Regions from separate parts of the Chryseobacterium gallinarum genome, predicted to be linked through region 4. Evidence: riboswitches for the same ligand, from Rfam matches in the RefSeq annotation. Region 4 holds a riboswitch; each other region holds the start of a gene.

Region 1 (3,483 bases), 2.0 Mb from region 4:
GTATACGGAAAGCGCACCAGACAATTCCCCTTGGGAAGGATTATTGGGAAGTGCGAAAACCCCTACATTCCCTTACAATGATCTAGCCAAAGATTATCAGGCTAAAAAAGATAATATCCGTTATACCCCTTTTGGAAATACATTGACGTTGAAGCTGGCGGAAGCTTCTGTAGAAGGTGAAAAACTGGGTGGAGATGCTATTACTGACTTTTTAGCTATCAACCTGGCTTCAACAGATTATGCCGGGCATAAATTCGGGCCTAATTCAATCGAAGTAGAAGATGTTTATATCAGACTGGATCAGGACCTGGCAGAGTTTTTCAAATACCTGGATTCTAAAGTGGGTAAAGGAGAGTACACCGTTTTCCTTTCTGCTGATCATGGAGGTGCTCATTCTGTAGGATTCCTTAAAGAACATAAAATTCCTACAGGTTTTTTCGGAGAAGGAGCTGAAAAAAATCTAAACCAGAAACTTAAAGATAAATTTGGAGCCGATAAACTGATCAATGCAATTGATAATTATCAGATTTATTTTGACAGGAAAGTTTTGGCAGATTCTAAACTTGAGTTGGATGATGTAAGAAACTTCACTGTTAAGGAACTCGAAAAAGACCCAACTGTTCTATACGCTGTTTCGGTAGACAAGGTTCAGGAATCCAGTATTCCGGAGCCTATCAGGCAGAGAATTATCAACGGGATCAACAGACAGAGAAGTGGGGATATCCAGTTGATTTCCCACGATTCTATGCTTCCTCCGTATTCTAAAACCGGAACCACACACAGTGTATGGAATTCTTATGACTCACACATTCCATTGATCTTTATGGGGTGGGGAGTTCAGCATGGAGAAAGTAATAAAGCGTATCATATGACGGATATTGCCCCTACAGTTTCTTCATTGTTAAAAATCCAGTTCCCGAGTGGAAATGTTGGAAATCCTATTACAGAGGTTATGGGAAAATAATCAACTGTATTATCATACGGCAAAAGCAGCTTTCAATACCGGAAGCTGCTTTTTTATTAAAAGACCTTTTTGCAACAATTCCGGTTTTTGTGCAATACATTTAAAAAGCTATCTTTGCAAAAAATTTTGGTTTCCAGTATATTGGAATGAAAAGGGAATCGGGTGTAACTCCCGGACTGTCCCCGCAACTGTAAATCGCAATAAAAGTTTCTGCTTTGAACCACTGTGTAATAACGGGAAGGTGCAGAAAGCGAAAGTCAGGAGACCTGCCAGAATGATAATCAAAATATAATGCTTTCGGAGGAAAAGTAAAAAGTATGGGTATAAAACGATCTTTAGTACTGCTTTTTTCGTCTTATGGCTGCCTTCTTCTGGCACAGGAAAAAAGTATTGATACTATTTATGTCTTCGACAACCAGATGAACAGGGTGAAGCTTTTTCACCCGGTAAATACCATCTCAGCTGAAGAGGTGGATAGAAATTCTACCAACCTTTCAGAATTATTAAGGTTTCAATCACAGGTTTATATCAAAGAAAACGGACGTGGTGCGGTTTCTTCTCCGGCGTTCAGAGGAACTTCTGCCCAGCAGACTGCTTTTGTATGGAACGGAATCAATATCAATTCTAATTTTCTGGGACAGGGAGATATCAATAATATACCCCTGTTCGGATATGACCAGATTGGTATAAAAGCAGGTGGCGGTAGTGTAGTCTATGGAAGTGGAGCGATCGGAGGGAGTATTCACCTGAATAATATCCTGGATTTTAATAAAGGTTTTCATGGTTCGGTATTTTCAGAAGTAGCATCCTTTAATACCTTTAATAATTTTGTGAAAGGTTCTTACAGCAATGAAAGATTCAGCTTTAAGGCATCCGGAAACTATTCTGTAAGCCAGAACGATTATGAAGTCAGTGATCTGGATTATATCAACAGAAACGGTAATTACTATAATACAACCTTCAATGTAGGTGCGTCCTATAAAATAACGGATGATCACAAGATTTCGTGGCAAAGTCAGTTTTTTGACTCTTCACAGCATTATCCCGTATTTGAAGAAACCGCAACAAAGACAAAATATAAGACCCAAAGCATAAGGAGCCTGATCGCCTGGGACTGGAATGCAATAAAGTTCAGCAACGCCTTCAAAGCAGCCTATACAGAAGAAAACTTTCAGTATTTCGGAGCGTTGGACCTTCCCAAATCCAGTGGTGGTACAGGAAAAAATTATATTTTGAAAAATGATTTTAATTATTTTCTGAATTCAAAATGGAACATTAACCTTATCGGGGAATTTCAGGTGAACAAAGGAGAAGGCTATAAAAGCGGAATTTCTGATGTAAGCAGAAACGTAGGTTCCGTTTCCGGATTATTAAGGTATTTTGCTACAAAGAACCTGCGTTTTGAAGGAGGATTTAAAAAAGATTTTGTGGAAAATGTCACTTCTCCGGTCATGTATTCATTTTCAGGGAAATGGAATACCTCTCACTGGTATAATCTGGGACTTAACTTTTCAAAAAATTTCAGGTATCCTTCCTTTAATGATATATATTATGAGCCGGGAGGTAATAAAGATTTAAGACCGGAAATTTCTACCCAGGTGGATATGAACAATGAGTTTAAAATTGGAAGTTTTAAGCTTAATGTGACGCCTTATTATATGAACATTACGGATCTCATTGTCTGGCTGCCTACTGCCAATGGATATTGGCAGGCCTTTAATGTTAATAAAGCAGAATCTTACGGACTGGAATCCCATCTGTCTTTTTATCAGCAATTTGGTAAGCATAGGATCAAAGCCAACGCAGGCTATTATTATGCAAGATCAATTGATAAGGAAACTCAGAAACAGAGACCTTATATTCCAATGCACAGAGGAATGGCGGGTATTGATTATGAGTACGGTTTCTTCAGATTTTTTGCACAGGGATTAATAAATGGTCTTACCTATACAACCAGTGATGAAGAGCGGAAAACAGCGATTGACCCCTATTTTATTTTAAATGCGGGAATGTCAGCAACGATTTCTAAGAAATATACTTTAGGGTTCAAAGTGAATAATGTTACCGATACTTATTATAAAACGGTTTCTTTTTACCCTTTGCCTAAAAGAAATTACAGTGTGTATGCCGCAATAAATTTTTAAAATTAAAATTGAATATATATGAAACTAACCAGACTTTTAACTGTATTTTTTGCATTTGTACTATTGTTCAACATTTCATGTAGCAGCGATAGTAATGAGATTCCGGTACCTCAGTTAACGTATCAGAACGGATACTTTATTGCCAACGAAGGAAATTTTAACAGCAATGGTGCTAACGTAATGTTTCTTACAAGAGACTTGGCGTTAAAGCAGGATGATATTTATGGTTTTAACAACAAGACCGGGAACAATTCCAATGAAATATTGGGAGATGTTCTTCAAACGATAGCTATTAATGGAAAATACGCTTATCTGGTTGTCAACAATTCAAACAAAATTGTGGTGGTAGACCGTATCACTTTTAAAAAGGTAGCC
Region 2 (3,483 bases), 1.2 Mb from region 4:
TGTAACCCCCTGATTTTTAACAAAAAATTCACTCAAAACAACAATAGACATTAAAAAAATTATCAAAGTGAGAAAATAAACATATAAAGTTGGTCTAATCCTTTAATTTTCAAATTTAAAGCCTTAATTTTGAAGCAAAATAGCAAATCCGGATTCTTCAACTACTATGTACATGAAAAAAATGATGGTTGGGCTTTCTTTAGCCTTATCTGTTACTACTATATGCGGGCAGAAAACTCCTGCAAAAAACAACAATCTTACCCCTTACAATTATCAGACTTTCAATTGTGATAACAAAGGATATTTTGATTCTACCAAATATAAGAAAGAGGAAATAGACGGTGTGAATAAACTTCTGTATCAATTCAATGGAGTTCAATTTGATATCCAGCCTGTATTTAAACTTTCCAACCTTGAAGAAATCCGTAAAAACAAAGAGGAATATTTACAGCAATTAGAAAAGCAATATCAGGAAAAGAAAAAAGAGCTTTACAGCCTTGAAGTCATCAATCTCCCCATGTGGAAAAAACTACAACAGGAAACCATTATGTCTTTTGAGAATGAATATCAGCTGAATAAGGAAGAAATTCTCGCTTATTCTGATCCTTCCACTCTTAAAGACAGTAAATTTTACAGCACCTGCAAAGAGCACATTGATGCGATCTCTTCTCCTGACCGAGAAAAAATGTTTGCTGCATGGAAAGCCTATATTGAGCTTAAAAGTAAAAATAATGCTGATCCCAAAGGCGTAATGGCAAGATTCAATGCTAAAATGAATGATCCCCAGAAAGAAGATTATGCACTGATCGACATGATCGGGCTAAGCTTTCACAACTGTGCCAACAGCAGTTTCAGGCCTAAACGTGATGATGAGGGAAATGCCTATAAAGATTTTGATAAAATTTTTACAAAGCTGAAGAAAAATTGTGATGAGCAATAAGGTTGATTAAATAATAAAACTAAATGACAGTACACCATTGGGTACTGTTTTTTATTTGATAATATGAGGATTGAATTATAGGATCCATCTCGAAGTTTTCGCGTTGACAAATTCAATACTATATCGAGACTCCATGCGTATTCTTCACCTCCGCCATCACAAAAGTACTATGGGTGCTCCCGATAGAATCCACCGACCCAAGCTTATTGAATACAAAATCCTGATAATGCTTCATATCTCTTACCTGAACTTTTAGCAGAAAATCAAAATCACCGGAAATATTATAACATTCTGCTACTTCTTCAATTTGAATAATATCTTTTACAAAGCTGTTTCCGATAGCCCGGTCATGGATCTTTAATTTAACCTGGCAAAAAACAGTAAATCCGCGGTTCAGCTTTTCAGCTTCCAAAACGGCAGCATAGTGTTTAATATACCCTTCCTGCTCCAGTCTTTTTACCCGCTCAAAAACAGGTGATGGTGAGAGATTAACTTCTTTCGCAAGCTCTTTTACGGTTAATTTCGCATTTTTTTGAAGGATTCTCAGCAGCTGGAGATCCTTATCATCCAATCTATCCACAGAATAATATTCTTTTTTACTGACATTTTTTCAAATGTACAGAATATTTATCTTTCAAAAAACATAAAATAAAAATATCATCCTTAATTTTCATCAAATACCCAATCAATTATCTTAAATAAATATCTTTACACCCTATTTTGTTCTTTATAATACTTCATCAAACGGAAAAGGTTTTACGTAAGGTAAATTAATAGGGAATCATGTGTAAATCATGAGCTGTCGCGCAACTGTAATCAGCATACCAAAAGTTCTGTCCCGGATATCCACTGCCAAAGAGCGGGAAGGATGACAGATACTGCTGTAAGCCAGGAGACCTGCCTGTTCTGAATTGACAATGCTTTCGCGGTTTGAGGCTTCGGGTCATACAGATGATACATTTTGAACGTATTCCACCGTTAACAGGAAATTTACGTCCTTTTTGTATCCTGTCCTCTTTACAAGCTTCCTGCGCAAGTATTTTGAAGCATTCAAAGGAACTTTTAAAATCATTGTTTAATTTAAAAGTTGATAAAAAATGCAAACTCACTTACTTGGCTACCCGCGTATTGGTAGCAACAGAGAGCTTAAAAAAGCTTGTGAACACTATTGGGCAGACAAGATTTCTCTCAATCAATTACTGGAAACCGGTAAAACCATCAGTCTTCAAAACTGGAAATTGCAACAGGAAGCAGGGATTGATCTTATCCCATGTAATGATTTTTCTTACTACGATCAGGTGCTGGATATGACTTTGACCGTAGGAGCCATCCCGGAGCGTTACCAGGAAATTGCTTCAAACGAATCTCACTCAGAACCGGATCTTTATTTTGCCATGGCAAGAGGTTACCAGAAAAACGGATTGGATATCACGGCTATGGAAATGACAAAGTGGTTTGATACCAACTACCACTATATTGTCCCTGAATTTCAAAAAAACCAGCAGTTCAGATTGTTTTCCGATAAAATCATCAGTGAGTTTATCCGTGCAAAGGAAGCAGGAATGAATGCAAAGCCTGTTATAATCGGATTGCTTACCTATCTTCTTCTGGGTAAAGAAAAAGAAAATGGTTTTGACAAAATGGATTTAGCACAAAATCTATTGCCTGTTTATCTTGAAATCCTCCGGAAACTGGAAGCCTATGGTGCAGAATATGTTCAATTTGATGAACCTTTTTTAGCATTAGACCTGAATGAAAAAACAAAGGAGACCTATCAATGGGTTTACGATGAAATCAAAAAACAGTTTCCTAATCTTAAATTTATTGTAACTACTTATTTTGAGGGATTAAAGGACAATCTTTCCCTGGCCGTTTCTTTGCCAGCAGATGTTTTGCATATTGATCTCGTAAGATGTCCTGAACAATTGGATGAAGTCCTGCAAGCAATACCCGGTACTTTAAGCCTTTCACTAGGGATTGTAGACGGAAGGAATATATGGAAAAATGATTTCGAAAAATCATTGGCACTGATCAAAAAAGCAATCCATGAAATCGGTCCGGAAAGAGTATTGATTGCTCCATCCTGCTCATTACTCCACTCTCCTTTTGATCTTGACCTGGAGAAAAACGAAGCAATTTTATCGCCTGAAATCAAGCAATGGATGGCCTTTGCAAAACAGAAAGTAGATGAGATCGCTGTCTTAAAAAAACTGGCGTCAGGAAATCCCGATTATCACACGCTGCAGCTATTGGCCGAAAACAAAAAGGCACTGGAAAACCGTAAAGTTTCAGCACTGATTCACAACCAGGACGTGAAAAACCGTGTCGGAGCCATTACGGATGGAGATGCAAGAAGAAACAACCCTTTCGCGGTAAGGAAAGAAGTTCAGCAAAAAGTACTGCAGTTGCCATTATTTCCTACCACAACCATTGGTTCCTTCCCGCAAACCAGGGAAGTAAGAAACTGGAGGTCTCAATTCAAAAAGGGGGAACTTACAGCCGCTCATTATAACGAGCTGCTGAAAAAAGAAACGGAAAGAACC
Region 3 (3,483 bases), 1.9 Mb from region 4:
ATTTTCCAGGATATTCCTCTGGGGTATTACTTTATCATTCAGTGTAGCTGTAAAAATTTTAATCGGATTTCTATGAACACACTCCATATTGATAGTGTTACAAAATCCTTTACTGATAAAAAAGTCCTGCAGGATATATACCTGGAGTGCAAAATCGGTAACATTGCCGGCATTTTGGGAAGAAACGGAACCGGAAAATCTACTTTATTAAAAATTATTGCCGGAGTTACCGGCAGCGATTCCCAATATATCAGGTGCAACGGAAAGGTTTTGAAAACCTTATCTGACAGAAAAAACAAAATCGCCTACCTCCCACAATTTTCCTTTTTACCTAAAAATGAAAGGGTAAAGAAACTCATCCATCTTTTCTGTAATAAAGAAAATGCTAATCTTCTTTCTGCATCAGACCTGATCCGGAATTTCCTTGATGAAAAACCCAAAAATCTTTCCGGAGGTGAGCTAAGAGCAGTTGAAGCTTTACTAATCATCCACTCGGAAGCAGATTTTATATTGCTTGACGAGCCCTTTCACAGTCTTTCTCCTAAAATTATTGAAGAATTGAAAAAAATAATACGTCAGCAGACCAATAAAGGCTTTATAATTTCTGATCATCATTACCGGGATGTTCTGGATATTTCAGACAAAATCTATCTTCTTTCAGCCGGCTATCTTAAACAAATACAAGATTTAAAAGAACTGCAGCAGTATAATTATCTTCCCAAAAGCATTTAATTTATATATTTGGAAAATCAAAAGTTTGTAATAATGATTTCAATAAACAAAGCATTCTGTCTATCTGCTTTCAGTCTTTTTTCTTTAGCATTCGTTAAAGGCCAGAATAAAGTTCCTTTCGGAGTGGTAAAGGCTGAGGAAGGATATGCCAATGTCCGTGTACATAAAGACAACTACAGGAAGATTGTTGACAAGATCCGTATGCGTAAAGGTGATGTTTTTGTTTATGTAAAGCCGGCTCCCGGAGAAACAGAGTGGATATGGATTAAATATCCTGAAAAGCAGGATGAGGATAAACCATTTGTACGGTATGAAACATTAGACAAAGAAGGAATGGTGAATAAAGAGCGTATTGCCTTTGTGGATCAGCTCCCCCAATACACCCCTTCCAAATCGAAAAACGGAAGATCCCTTATTTTCACAGACAATTCCGACCCTAAAATCCCTATTTCCCAAAGAAGTAAGGTAGTTATCGACATTTATCCTTCCAATGCCGGTTACCGCAAAAAAGAAAAGGATGCGGAGGGAAAACTTCTCACCATTGATAAGGTAAAGCCCTGGGGAATCGGCAATGATATCCCGGAAGGTATGACTGAAATCAAGTCTATCAGAGTTCAGCAACCGGGACGGGGTTCTGTTTTTGTGAGGGAAGCGATTAAAAATATGTTCCAGCCTACCATGGATTTTGAAAATGTAGGCGTAACGGCTCTGGACAATGACAATATTTTTCTTTATATGATTAATGGCTCCGGGGAAAACAGATACACCAGTCTTTGGACGATCAAGAAAGGAAGAGTGATCAGTCAGATTATTTATCACAGTCCGGAATAATTTCAGTATTTTTGTCCCGAAAAAGCTTTACCGCTTATTCATCAAAGAAATGGGTTCTGCCTAACCGCAGATTAATAGGGAACCGTGTGAAAATCACGGACTGTCGCGCAACTGTAAGTAACTAAGGTCTTTATCAAGAGATCCACTATGCGAGGCATGGGAAGGGGATAAAAGATGTTACAAGTCAGGAGACCTGCCTATTTCTGTAAACAAGAAACTTTCGCGATCTGAAGTTGATTGATCTGATGGATTTTTTCAGGAATATATCTGTTCCTGTTATTATTCTGTTGTTTTAATCCGATTTCATTTCGCCTTAATTAATAATGAAATATGACAACAGAAGAAAGAATTGAAGCATCAGAGACCAGAATCTTCAAGGCAGTTTTCCCCAACACAACCAATCATTATGATACCCTTTTCGGAGGTACGGCTATGCAGCTGATGGATGAAGTGGCTTTTATCACCGCTACCCGTTTTGCCAGAAAAAGAGTGGTTACCGTAAGCAGCGATAAAATCGATTTTAAAAAGCCTATTCCTGCAGGAACGATTGTAGAACTGATCGGTAAGGTAACTCACGTTGGAAAAACAAGTATGAAAGTAAATGTTGAAATCTTTACGGAACAGATGTATTCTTACGAAAGAGAAAAAGCAATTGTAGGGGATTTTACTTTTGTTGCTATTGACGAATTCAAGAAACCAATTCAAATACTATAATAATCCAGAGAGACTCGGGCGGCCAAAGGCCGCCCGAGTCTTCATCATCTTATAATAGATAAGTCCTATTTCAGTACTTTTTCTGTTTCCAGACTTTTGCTTAACAGCAATTCAAAAGCCTCTCCCATTTCATCCGAAGCCCTGGTGATTGCATTTTCAAGCATATTCCTGATTTGTCTTTCGGTAACACCTGCTTCCGTCCAGCTTTTACCTGAAGTATGGGAATTCAGAATAAAGGGCATGATCCTGTCAATAGAACAGGCAAAAATAGCATCCGGGGTTTTCTCTTCTTCAAATTCCAGCCACAAGTTAAAAAACTCCGTTCGTAGCGGTTCGTCCAGAATTCCGAAGATTTTCCGGGCAGATATTTTTTCTCTTTCAAACTTTCCTGCCATTGCTTTTTCATCAAACAGAAAAGTATCTCCTGCTTCTATTTCTACCAGATCATGAATAGAAAGCATTCTTATCACCCTTAATAAGTCAATGTCTGCACGGTTTTTTGCAAACGGATACAGTATCTGGGCCAGGATGATGATCTGCCAGGAATGTTCTGCTGTATTTTCTCTCCGGGAATCATCCGCATTGTAATTTCTTCGCTGTACATTTTTCAAAGCATCTACTGCCAGGATAAAATCGATTTCTTTCTGAATCTTCATCTTTCTTTTTATTTTCTGTTATATTGATCTGCCGGATATACCTTTGTTCTGGTCATCCATTTATTATTGATCTTTTCTTTGACTGTTACCTTTATCTGATCTTCATGAGTCTTCCTTTTCAAAGACTGCATCCACCCATTATTAGCGATTACGGCATATTCTGTAGTAAAAATCCTGTAACAACCCGAATTTTCCCGGTGGCAAACATGAATTCTATTTTATGTAATGCTTCCTGACAAAAATACGAATACCGCTACCGATTTCAAAATATGTTCCTCACCTCTATTGGAATTCACCTTTTTGAATTTTATATACTATTCTTATTTTCAAAAATCCACAACTAGCCTGCTCCATTTCCACATTATTTTATCTTTTTCGAGCATTCGGTCATTAATCCATAATTTAAACTAAAATTATTTTCCTGATTATCAGAATATTACATTTTTATTTTGAAAAAATACACTACTTTGTATTGCATAATACCATTTTATTTACATATCTTTGTAATGTAGAATCAGAATAAGCTCGTCTAGCTAGGAGCTACTCTGAA
Region 4 (3,483 bases):
CCGTTAGAATTATCAGTTCCGAAGTCAATAACCACTAAGCTTTTATCAGAACCTGTACCGATCCAATTGGTAATCTGAGACGAATTGTACCATAGGGAACTATAGGCAGGAAGCGGAGTAGAAGGCGCTTCTGCTGTGGGATTGCTGAACCCATAGGAAGCACCATACCATTTTCCGGCTGAGATGGTCCCGTTGTTCATCCACCCTACGGCAGACCAGCTGTTGGTATCATTCCCACGCCATAAACTCCAATAGTCCGGCCCGGATTGTTGTGAATGATCATTGAAGCTTAGCTCATCAAGGAAACCATTATTGAAGGTCAGAAAATAATCAAAGGCGGGTTCTGCATTTTTGATCATCTGAAGCATCTGAGGTCCGGTGATATTTTGCCCCGGATCGAACCGCACTCCCCAGGCATAAGACCTGTCATTGGTTCCGTCTTTAAAGTCTGCTACAAAATAGGCAGTCTGAGAGCCTGTTCCTACGAAAAACTTTATGTCGTTTGCAGTAAACTGTGCGCAACAAAAAACTACGATAAAACTGCATATAAAACTTAATATCTTTTGCATCCGGATTCTTATTTGATGATTAGTTTTTCAGTGAAGTTAGTGCTCTTATCGGTAATTTTTACAATATAAGTACCTTTAGGAAGTGTGTTTATATCAATTCCGTTTTGGGTATATTGTGCGTTGATGACCTTTCTTCCGTTAGCATCATACACCTGAATATTTCCGCTGTTTAAACCTTGTACAAAGAATTTGCTGTTTGCCGGATTGGGATATAAAGACAATTTAGAAGCTTTTGTATTTTCCACTGTTGAAAGTGACGGCGGTGCACTGTTGTTGTAGGCAATGATTTGATTAGGCAGCATGGTCACTGTGAAAGTGTTTTGTAAGGTTCCCTGTAAATCATATGTATAAATTTTTCCCGGTGCAATATATCCTTTAGGATCAGCTACATAAATCGTATTGTTGACAATATTAAATCCGTAAGCAGCACCATAGCCGGTTACAGTAATAGGTGCCGTTGCAATGGGTGTCGTTGAAAAAGACGGTGTTGCAATAGGTGTTTTATAGATTGAAGCATCTTTCATGTAATAAATATTCGTTCCGTCTGTATCCATAAAAGAAGGTTTTGTTCCTGCCGGAAATGCAGTACTTGAAACGGTACTTTGAGTTACTGTATTATAGACTGTAAATGTTCCAGAAGAGTTTGAGGTGTAGGGATTTCCGAAACTCATGATATAAAGAAACTGATCTTTTTCAAAAATGCTGTGTGGAAAATCACCAACGTTTACCTGGGATTCAACTGTATTGGTAGAAGTATTGATCACATCCATAAATTGGTTGATTCCAAAACCTCCTTTTAGCAAAACATATAATCTGTTGTCTTTGCTGTAAATTTTTTCGGGTCCGCTTCCAACCGGAATATTGGTTTCATGCGTGTAGGTATTGAGGTCATAAACGGCTACATAATTTTCTGTAGAACCGGAACCTCCCCAGTTGGTTACATAAAATTTGTTTCCGCTGAAGGCAATATATCTCGGATTATCCAGATTGGCAGAGATTGTGGTGATCAAAGAAAAGTCAGACTTATTGATGACTTTTATCTGATTGGAAATATTCAGGACCACAAAAATTCTGTCACCATAAATTTTAATGTCCTGTGCCGTATCCCCCAATGCAGCATTATTGTTGTGGGTTTTAAAATAGTTATTGGTAACTGATTGATTGGAGATCAGCGATATTTCGGCATTATTACTGCCGGCACCACCTTCATTAAGCACTAAAACGGCTTCAGTTTGAGCATTTGCAAAAAAAATGACAAATGCAAGAATAAGAAAATAGATTTTCTTCATGATATTATTAATTAAAGTTTTATTCCCGAAACTTACTTTCAGAGAGAAAAATTCTTCTGAATTGTATTAAGGCAGGTCTCCTGGCTTACATCCTATAGCGGCCTTCCCGGATCCGGATCCAGTGGCATCTTATGCTATAGGTGGAATAGTCTACAGTTGCGGGTACAGCTCAAGCATTGAATAAATTCTCACTTGATTCCCTATTAATGAACTATGTTCAACCTTAAAACGCTGCAAATATATCATATAAATTCCTGATTTACGTGTGGTAAATAACTTATCTTTTGTGTATTAAGTGTTTTATAAGCTCTTAGCTATAACGTGTTTTTTGAAATTAATAAAAAATGTGACCGATGGTTTTGTTTTTATAAATTTAACGGCAGGTATAGCTGTTTATATTGAATTCATTTTACAGGTTTCATTGTTAAAATACAATTATCATTGAATTAAAGATTAATTTACAATCGATTTATACTTTCGCAGCCATAAAAGTGAATATGAAAAGATTACTATTATCTGTTTTGATGTTAACGGTATTGGTTTCTTGTAACAAAGATGACGAAACTGCCCATAACCAGGATATTAATTACTCTAAACTTCCTCAGGAGTTTCCTTTTTCAAAATTAGCAACGGTAAATGGTGTGGATGTCATTAATGGAGGTTTTGGATCAGGTGCGGCTGCACACCCTACAAGAAAAGGGGAATTTTATGTCATTACAGACAGAGGACCTAATACGGATTACCTGAACGGGAAAAAGTTTTTGGCTCCCAATTTCAGTCCAACAATCATGCATTTTAAAATTAATGCCGAAGGAAATATTGAGGTGATCAAATATATTAAGCTTAAAAATCCATCAGGACAACCTATCACAGGTCTACCCAACCCTGTAGGAATGGGGAGTACAGGTGAAACGGCTTACGATGCTTCAGGAAATGTACTGGGAACAGACAATTATGGTCTCGACAGTGAAAGTATTGTTGCAGCAGCAGACGGTACCTTCTGGGTTTCCGATGAGTATGGCCCTCACATTGTACATTATAGTGCAGAGGGTGTAGAGATAGAAAGAATAAGTCCGATAGGCGTTAATACAGGAACAAGAAAACTTCCCGCTGTGCTGGCAAAAAGAAGGGCCAACAGGGGAATGGAAGGGCTTTGTATAACTCCTGACGGTACTACTTTAGTGGGAGCCATGCAGTCTATGATGCATGTTCCAAGCAAGGCTTTGGCTAAAAATACTACCTTAACCAGAATTGTCACTTTTGATATTGCTACAGGGAAGACCAGACAATTTTTATATAAACAGGACGGGGGAGCCTCTGATTCAGTTTGTGACATTACTGCAATAAGTAATAATGAATTCCTGGTGATTGAGAGAGACGGAAACTTCGGGTCACAGGGCGGAATAAAAAAAGTATACAGAATAAACCTGAGCGGAGCAACAGATGTAAACGGACCGGATATTGCCGCTGTTGACGGAATGAAAATCAATAATAAAGCTTTGGAAGAGTGTAGTTGGGATGAAATTACCAACGCCGGGATTAAAACGGTTTCTAAAACATTAGCTGTAGATCTGGTTGCCAGGTTAGGATATGAACATGATAAATTTGAAGGAATTGTTTATTTA

What was found. A riboswitch is a leader RNA that binds a small molecule or an ion and turns the genes downstream of it on or off. The one in region 4 is predicted to bind cobalamin.
Region 1: it holds a riboswitch for cobalamin, as region 4 does, so the genes downstream of both, OK18_RS01920 (TonB-dependent receptor plug domain-containing protein) here and OK18_RS13875 (YncE family protein) in region 4, are expected to answer to the same signal.
Region 2: it holds a riboswitch for cobalamin, as region 4 does, so the genes downstream of both, metE (5-methyltetrahydropteroyltriglutamate--homocysteine S-methyltransferase) here and OK18_RS13875 (YncE family protein) in region 4, are expected to answer to the same signal.
Region 3: it holds a riboswitch for cobalamin, as region 4 does, so the genes downstream of both, OK18_RS01405 (acyl-CoA thioesterase) here and OK18_RS13875 (YncE family protein) in region 4, are expected to answer to the same signal.

What each region holds. Positions count from the first base shown of each region.
Region 1 covers NZ_CP009928.1:429,175-432,657, reverse strand. Annotated here, with positions in the region: gene pafA (alkaline phosphatase PafA) at 1-964, shown strand, start outside; cobalamin riboswitch at 1,075-1,252, shown strand; gene OK18_RS01920 (TonB-dependent receptor plug domain-containing protein) at 1,282-3,108, shown strand; gene OK18_RS01915 (DUF5074 domain-containing protein) at 3,127-3,483, shown strand, end outside.
Region 2 covers NZ_CP009928.1:4,262,403-4,265,885, forward strand. Annotated here, with positions in the region: gene OK18_RS18940 (hypothetical protein) at 173-940, shown strand; gene OK18_RS18945 (Lrp/AsnC family transcriptional regulator) at 1,059-1,520, opposite strand; cobalamin riboswitch at 1,675-1,859, shown strand; gene metE (5-methyltetrahydropteroyltriglutamate--homocysteine S-methyltransferase) at 2,038-3,483, shown strand, end outside.
Region 3 covers NZ_CP009928.1:312,472-315,954, forward strand. Annotated here, with positions in the region: gene OK18_RS01395 (ATP-binding cassette domain-containing protein) at 73-732, shown strand; gene OK18_RS01400 (hypothetical protein) at 766-1,563, shown strand; cobalamin riboswitch at 1,598-1,778, shown strand; gene OK18_RS01405 (acyl-CoA thioesterase) at 1,894-2,277, shown strand; gene OK18_RS01410 (HD domain-containing protein) at 2,343-2,933, opposite strand; gene OK18_RS21810 (hypothetical protein) at 2,942-3,064, opposite strand.
Region 4 covers NZ_CP009928.1:3,083,014-3,086,496, forward strand. Annotated here, with positions in the region: gene OK18_RS13870 (T9SS type A sorting domain-containing protein) at 1-569, opposite strand, end outside; gene OK18_RS13875 (YncE family protein) at 578-1,858, opposite strand; cobalamin riboswitch at 1,912-2,099, opposite strand; gene OK18_RS13880 (esterase-like activity of phytase family protein) at 2,356-3,483, shown strand, end outside.